One region of the Priestia sp. TGN 0903 genome, then DNA from elsewhere that is predicted to be linked to it. Evidence: riboswitches for the same ligand, from Rfam matches in the RefSeq annotation. Region 1 holds a riboswitch; the other holds the start of a gene.
The links. A riboswitch is a leader RNA that binds a small molecule or an ion and turns the genes downstream of it on or off. The one in region 1 is predicted to bind S-adenosylmethionine.
Positions count from the first base shown of each region.

Region 2: linked by a shared signal. The riboswitch ahead of ACRPLY_RS09205 (BMP family lipoprotein) and the one ahead of metK (methionine adenosyltransferase) in region 1 are both predicted to bind S-adenosylmethionine.

Region 1 covers NZ_JBOZGL010000005.1:339,370-343,586, forward strand. The annotation lists gene ACRPLY_RS19180 (glycosyltransferase family 4 protein) at 1-530, shown strand, start outside; gene metK (methionine adenosyltransferase) at 562-1,764, opposite strand; SAM riboswitch class I at 1,897-2,014, opposite strand; gene pckA (phosphoenolpyruvate carboxykinase (ATP)) at 2,389-3,978, shown strand; gene ACRPLY_RS19195 (DUF2584 domain-containing protein) at 4,013-4,217, opposite strand, start outside.
Region 2 covers NZ_JBOZGL010000002.1:536,775-540,991, reverse strand. The annotation lists gene ACRPLY_RS09210 (ABC transporter ATP-binding protein) at 1-757, opposite strand, end outside; gene ACRPLY_RS09205 (BMP family lipoprotein) at 839-1,849, opposite strand; SAM riboswitch class I at 1,925-2,031, opposite strand; gene ACRPLY_RS09200 (hypothetical protein) at 2,365-2,526, shown strand; gene ACRPLY_RS09195 (hypothetical protein) at 2,617-2,985, opposite strand; gene ACRPLY_RS09190 (putative polysaccharide biosynthesis protein) at 3,005-4,217, opposite strand, start outside.

The sequences.
Region 1 (4,217 bases):
GGTTAGCTAAAGAAAAGAACGCTGATTTTTTACTAAAAATTGCCCGATCTTTACCTGATCATATCCGCCACCAAGTTCACTGGCTTATTGTGGGAGATGGTCCTTTAAAAGAACAAATGCAACAGCAAGCATCTGAGCATATGACATTTACAGGCTTTCTTGAAGGTAAGCAACTTGCTCATATCTATTCTTCATCTGATTTGTTTGTTTTCCCTTCAGAAACAGAAACGTTCGGAAATGTCGTACTGGAGTCTCTTGCTTCTGGAACTCCCGTGGTGGCAGCAAATGCAGGAGGAGTTAAACAGATGGTTCAGCACGGGCGAAACGGCTACCTTTGCAAACCTCACTCCTTAGAAGAATTCAGTTCGGCTATTACAGGTTTACTTGATGATTTGCACCAGCGGCTTCACTTTAGCCATGCAGCGAGACACTATGCTCTTACTCAATCATGGGACGCCATTTTTCAGCATTTGCTTTCAGAATATGAAGATGTCGTAGAAAAATCTGCTGAAGGTATTCAATGGGCATAAAAAAATCTCCGTTTTCACGGAGATTTTTTTATTATTTAGCTAAAGCTTGAGTTTTTAATGCTTCAGCTTTGTCTGTGAACTCCCAAGGAAGCTCCACATCTGTACGACCAAAGTGACCGTAAGCTGCTGTTTGCTTATAAATTGGGCGACGTAAATCAAGCATTTTAATGATGCCTGCTGGACGTAGGTCAAAGTTTTTGCGTACTACATCTACTAGTACTTCTTCAGAAACTTTTCCTGTACCGAATGTATCAATTGAAATAGATACTGGCTGTGCAACACCAATTGCATATGCTAGTTGTACTTCACATTTATCAGCAAGATCAGCTGCTACAATGTTTTTCGCAACATAACGAGCTGCATAAGCTGCTGAACGGTCTACTTTTGTTGCGTCCTTACCAGAGAATGCACCGCCGCCGTGACGAGCATATCCGCCGTAAGTATCAACGATAATTTTACGACCAGTTAAACCAGCATCTCCTTGAGGGCCGCCGATTACGAAACGTCCTGTTGGGTTAATGAAATACTTTGTATTTTCATCAATTAACTCATTTGGAACAACTGGATTAATTACATATTCTTTTAAGTTACGTTGAATTTGCTCTAACGTTACTTCTGGGTGATGCTGAGTTGAAATAACAATTGTATCGATGCGAACAGGTTTGTTGTTTTCATCATATTCAACTGTTACTTGTGTTTTACCATCCGGGCGAAGGTAAGGAAGAATTTCTTCTTTACGTACTTCTGTTAGACGGCGAGCAAGTTTATGAGCTAATGAAATTGGAAGAGGCATTAATTCTTTTGTTTCGTTACATGCATAACCAAACATTAACCCTTGGTCTCCAGCTCCGATTGCTTCGATTTCTTCATCGGACATTTGACCTTCACGTGCTTCTAACGCTTGGTCTACACCAGCAGCGATATCAGCTGACTGCTCGTCGATAGATGTTAATACTGCACAAGTTTCAGCATCAAATCCGTATTTTGCACGAGTATAGCCAATTCCTTTAATTGTTTCACGAACTGTTTTAGGAATATCCACGTAAGTAGAAGTTGTAATTTCACCGCTTACTAAAACTAAACCAGTTGTTACGCTTGTTTCACAAGCAACACGAGCATTTGGATCCTTTGCTAGGATAGCATCAAGAATTGAGTCAGAAATTTGGTCACAAATTTTATCGGGATGTCCCTCTGTAACAGATTCTGACGTGAACAGACGACGTTGTGTTGACATCAGTTTTCCTCCTTATAAATACGATACATTGTGATACGGTACTCATTCCCTTATTTTCATTACACGTTAAAAAATATAAAAAAACCTTTCCTTGTATCGAGGAAAGGTATCAAATTCTACATAAGCCTTTCACTCTTATCGATCAAGGTTGTGCCCTTGCATCAGGTTAGCACCTTATCGTCTACACAAAAAAATGACGATGGTTGCTGGGTTTCACAGGGCCTGTCCCTCCACCAGCTCGGGATAAGAGAGTATCCGTTCAAGGACATATAATACATGAAAAAGCGCTTCACTGTCAACAACATTCAAATGGAAATCATCTCTTTATGTTTGAATCTGTTTTAATGTAACATACTCAAATTTAAAAATAGTATACCTTATTAAGAATGATCACGAAGTTTGGTTAACAAGACAGACCAAAAAAAGGCTTTCACTTGAAATAGCTTCACTTTTTTCGCTTCTAGCACATATACATGTGTCTAAAATAGGTATAACGTACATTTTTTTATAATGCACAAACATTTTTAGTTAAATAGTATAGAATAATTAAATAAATGTGTTATACTAATTATAAATTTCAAACATTAATGAATAAATAATAGCTAAAAAAGGAAGGTAGTGCACATGAGTACTGTTGATATGTCTATCGAATTAAATGGTTTGCTTCAATTAAAAACAACAAAACACCAATTATCTGTTCCACAACTTGTTGAAAAAATTCTAGCTCGACGCGAAGGAACGCTGACTTCTACAGGTGCTGTGTCAGTCGAAACCGGAAAATATACAGGCCGCTCTCCTTTGGATAAATTTATTGTAAGCGATGCTGTATCTTCAAAAACGGTTGAATGGGGACCCGTCAATCAGCCAATTTCTGCTCAGCGATTCGATGCGCTATACAAAAAAGTCTTAACCCACTTAAAGAAGCAGGATGAACTTTTTGTTTTTAATGGATATGCTGGAGCTGATAAAAAGTATCAGTTACCAATTCAAGTAGTTAATGAATTTGCATGGCACAACCTATTCGCTCAGCAGTTATTCATTCGCCCTTCAGCTGAACAAAAAACAAATGATGATGTGAAGCCGTTTACAATTGTAGCAGCTCCAACGTTCAAAGCTGATCCTGAAACAGACGGGACGAATTCTGAAACCTTCATTATTCTTTCATTAGAGCGACGCATTGTGCTAATTGGAGGAACTGAATACGCTGGTGAAATGAAAAAATCTATTTTTTCAGTGATGAACTTCTTGCTTCCTCAAAACAATATTCTATCCATGCACTGTTCTGCTAACGTAGGAGAAGAAGGTGACGTTGCATTATTCTTTGGTTTATCTGGAACGGGTAAAACAACGCTTTCTGCTGATGCAAACCGTCGTTTAATCGGAGATGACGAGCACGGTTGGTCAAGCTCTGGTGTATTTAATATTGAAGGGGGCTGCTACGCGAAGTGCATTCAGCTTTCCGAAGAAAAAGAACCGCAAATTTTTAATGCAATTCGCTTCGGCGCAGTACTGGAAAATGTAGTGTTGAATCAAAATACGAAAGTAGCAGATTACAATGATAATAGTTTAACAGAGAATACTCGTGCCGCTTATTCAATTGACTCTATTGATAATACGGTATTGCCAAGCGTTGCTGGGCACCCTACAGCTATTGTCTTTTTAACTGCTGATGCCTTCGGCGTCTTACCTCCAATCAGCAAGCTTACAAAAGAACAAGCGATGTACCATTTTCTGAGCGGATACACTAGTAAGTTAGCTGGAACAGAGCGCGGCGTAACATCGCCACAGGCTACTTTCTCTACATGCTTTGGTGAGCCTTTCTTACCTCTTGCTCCAACAACTTATGCAGAAATGCTAGGAAAGAAAATCGATGAACATAACGTAAATGTCTACCTTGTAAACACTGGATGGACCGGCGGTGAATACGGCGTGGGTGAACGAATGAAGTTAAGTTACACTCGAGCTATGGTTCAAGCAGCTCTTGAAGGAGAACTAGCTAATACCGAAACAGTAACAGATGCTATTTTTGGTTTATCGATTCCAACTCATGTTCCGGGAGTTCCTGATGAAGTGCTTCAGCCTTCTAAAGCATGGAACGATGCAACAGCTTATAACCAAAAAGCAACTGAACTTGCCGCTAAATTCAAAGCGAACTTCAAGCGTTTTAATGATGTAGCATCGGACATTTCAACATTAGGCGGACCTAGAGTCTAATAAAAAACCGATCGTCTTATAGACGATCGGTTTTTTAGTTAGTCGAATGTAATTTTGTCAGTTCATATGTGACAATGGTTTTTTCCTGCTCCATTTCTACCTTACGCACAACAGCAGTTCCAATACATTCTCCATTTTTCGTTTTGTGAATGTTTAATGGAATATCCAACGGATACAAACGATATCCTTTTTTCTCAACTTGAAAAATGTTATCTGTTACACGCTTTTCGTTGCCTTTT
Region 2 (4,217 bases), on a different contig from region 1:
TGCTTTGTGATGGCACTCTTGCAGGACGCTCTTTTAATTCTCTCCCTACCATTAGTCTCGCTAAATGGTGAGCATTGGTATCTTCTTTACTTGTGACGCCGGCTACTTTACCATTTCGAAGAACTGTAATTCGGTCCGCTACTTCCATCACTTCTTGCAGCTTATGTGTAATAATAATGATGCTTTTTCCTTGAGAAGCCAAAAACCGGATTGTTTTTAATAGTTCCTTTACTTCATGAGGAGTAAGAACGGCGGTAGGCTCGTCTAAAATAATAATTTCTGCTCCTTGATACAGCACTTTTAAAATTTCAATCTTTTGCTGTTCCCCAATTGAGCAATGCTTTACTTTTTTATGAACATCCACTGAAATTTGATAAGTTTGGGTTAATTGCTGTACATCTGCTTTCGCCTGCTTTCTGTTGAAAAAGAGACCTTTCTTTGGCTCATGCCCCAAGACAATATTTTCAGCCACTGAAAAATGAGGAAAAACCATAAAATGCTGATGCACCATGCCTATTCCGTTTTTAATCGCATCCGCAGGAGATGAAAACGAAACAGGTTTCCCGTGCAGCTGAACACTTCCTGAACTCGGCTTTTCCATTCCGTAAAGCATCCTCATCAACGTTGTTTTACCAGCACCGTTTTCTCCGACCAGCGCGTGAACCTCCCCTTTTTTCAGCGTAAAAGACACGTTATCGTTTGCTAAAAATGAACCGTATTTCTTCGTCAAATTCGTTAACTGCAACAGCTCACTCATTCCATTCATTGCTCCTTTCCCTTTAGGTTTTTTTCAAAAATAAGAAAGAGAAGCCAGCCTTACTCGACTTCTCTTCTCAACTCACTTTGCTAACGGATCTTTTACCACTGTTTTTCCATCAATAATCGAATCTTTAATTTCTTTTAATTGATCAATTACATCTTGTCCTACAAAGTCATTAAGAGGTGTCTTGCTGTCTTGAGTCACATACGTTAACCCAACACCTTTTTCTTTTAAGCCGTATGTCACTACGCCCGATTTAAATTTGTCATTTGCTAGTGCTTCTACCGTTTCATAAGCAGCCGCATCAGATCCTTTTAACTGCGATAAAATGATATGCTCAGGATCTACTTCCGTACGGTCAATATCTTGGCCTGCCGTATAAAAACCTTTTTCTTTTGCTGCTTCAAATACACCCAAGTCGCCTACAGCTGATGCTCCAGCGATAAAATCAGCGCCTTTTGAAGCCTGTAAAATAGCAAGTTCTTTTGCTTTAGCTGGATCAGAGAAGCTTCCAACATAGTTTACTAAAAACTCTGCTTTTGGATTTGTTGATTCTAGTCCTTCTTTAAAGCTTACCGTCCATTTTTTTAATAATGGAATATCATCAGCTGCAACCATTCCTACTTTATTCGTTTTCGTAATCAATCCTGCGGCTGCTCCTAATAAATATGAAGCTTCTTGTTCACGGAATACAACGCTTCTTACATTTGGTAAATCAACCACTGTATCAATAATCGCAAATTGACGCTGCGGATTTTCTTGAGCTACTTTTTTCAACGCATCTTCGGATTCAAAAGAAGATGTAATAATCAAGTCATAATTTTCTGCTACGGCAGCACGCAAATTACTTTCAATGGCTGCTTGATCTGTAGATTCAATTGTCTTTACATCAATGTTATACTTCTTCCCAGCTCGTTTTGCTCCCTCATCCATTTGCTGAAAAAACGGGTTAACCCCAATCTTTTCAGGCAAAACAAGAGCAATTCGCTTCTTTCCTTTCTCTTCACTTCCACTGCTTTTTGTGCTTTTTGACTGACAGCCAGTTACGAGTAGTACAAGCGCAACTGCTAAAATAAGAAATCTCTTCATTTAACTTACTCCCCCTATAATATAAAAAAAGCTCTTCCTTTATATAAAGGAAGAGCTCGTTAACCAAACGTCTCTTCCTCATCTTCAAGAACATACTGTTCTTAAGGATTTGGCACCATTCTGTCATAGACAGCGGTTGCCGGGTTTCACAGGGCCAGTCCCTCCACCTCTCTTGATAAGGAAAACAATAGCTATTTGTTTTATGTAATATAGTCAATATTAATAGTTTTTTAATAATTGTCAATATTATTTTTCTTTTTCATACAAAAAAACTTTAAAAACAGATAGGATTATATGGTTTTAGTCTACTAAAATAGAAGTTAAAGCCTTTACCTCATTTCTTGAATCATTCTATACTTCTTCACAAAGCGCTTATACTGAATTTGTTGACTGTCGAAAGGATTTAGTGGTAGCAAATAAATTCTATTATGCTTCTTCGGTTAATGTGTTATTAATTGAAACCACTTTACCAATAATGTTAGACTTTTCCTTAGCGATATTGTTAAGAGGTGTTAATGTTGAAATTAATGAAAGAATTATCTGGCATAGCCATTGGGCTTATTATCGCTTTAGCCGTTTCAAAAATATTTTTTGATACCCCGACCAACATTGGAATCGTAGTTATTTTTATTACGAGTATGGTCGTAACAGGGGTAGCAAGAGCAAAACTAAGATGAGATAATCTAACAAAAAAACACCACCTTTTATTCGCAAGGTGGTGTTTTCTTTTAATGATTTTAGTATGTAGTAATTCTAAGTGAAGGCCTTTACCCTTCTCCATCAATCATCGTATACTTCCTTGCAAAGCGCTTGTAGTAAATTTGCTCATCCTCTTGCCCATCGTTAAAAACAAGTCGGTTATGATCAATATCTTTCTCTTTTAACACATAGCCTTTTTCATTCATCAGTTGAATATATTCATCTAAATGTCCTTTTTTCACCATATAGTAAAGAGCATCATCTGAATCCGTAGTCTCTGCTACACCTTGACTTCCCACTTCTAATTTGAAAACAGCTTTTGCCGTTTGAATGGGACGGTAGTCTCCAAACACTCTTTCCCAATTTAATAGCAGCAGCGCGCCGAAAATTATGATACATCCTCCAGCCGCTACGGTTAGTAAAAATCGTTTTGACACACCTTTCTCTCCTTTACATTTACATTCTTTTTCTTCTATTTAATACAACAGATTGCCCTAAACTTGTTTTTACGCCAAGCCCTAGATACACAGCAGCACCTAAAGCAATTGAAATACAAGATGTGCTAATCGCAAGTGAAGATGCAGACAGCTTATTTTCTAAAAAATAGTGAGAAGTATAATTGCCGATAATCACAGCGGCTGACATCACACTTACTAATAAAACAGGTGTCAACGCAGCTTGTCCCAGTGATTGAACTCGGTAAGAAATAGATTTTTCAATTAAATAGAAGTTATATATAACCGATACACCATACCCTCCGTAAGTCGCGACAACCGGTCCAATTTCTTTTAAGCTTGAAACCAACAGTACGTTTAATACTATCTTCACAACAATTCCTAAGCCCAAGCCTAAAATTAGCTTCTTTTGTTGATTAATTCCTTGGAGAATTGCGGCTGTTACGGTAAAAAGAGCAAAAAGAATCGCAGCAGGCGCATACCATTGTAAAACAACTCCACCGATTTCAGGACTGTTTTTCGCTCCAAAAATCATCATATATACCGGCTTACCCAATAAACAAAGCCCTACCGCAGCAGGAAGAGTAAAAAACAACAGCAGCTGCAGCGTTTTTGTAATCTTTCCTTTTACTTCCCGTAAATTTCTTTGCACAAAAGAAGATGTAATGCCCGGAATTAGCGACATGCTGAAGGCAGTCGCTAACGATACCGGCACCATCACCAAAATTTGCGCTAATCCAATGACGGAGTTAATCGTTTCAGCCTTAGCTTGTCCATATCCTATTGATTGAAAAAGCATGTTAATCGTAAACGTATCAATATTTTGATAGATAGGAATAGCTAAACCAACTAATACAAACGGAACAGCGTACGTCACAAGCTCTTTGAACATTAAAGAGAACGGAACGAATTTATTATTCTTTCCGCTGTTCACTTCTTTTATAATCAACCGCTTGCGCTTCAAATAAACCGCTCCAAGAATCCCAATTCCCCCTACGCCTCCAATAAACGCTCCAAACGTACCGATTCCAACAGCTTTTGTCATTGTGCTATGAAAAAGGTGAATAACAGCGTATGCTCCTACTAAAATGAACAACACTCGCACTATTTGTTCAATAATTGTACTTAGCGCGGACGGTCCCATAGACTGGTTACCTTGAAAGTAGCCTCGTAATAGACTCATAGGCGGGATAATAATTAAAGCAAAGCTTACC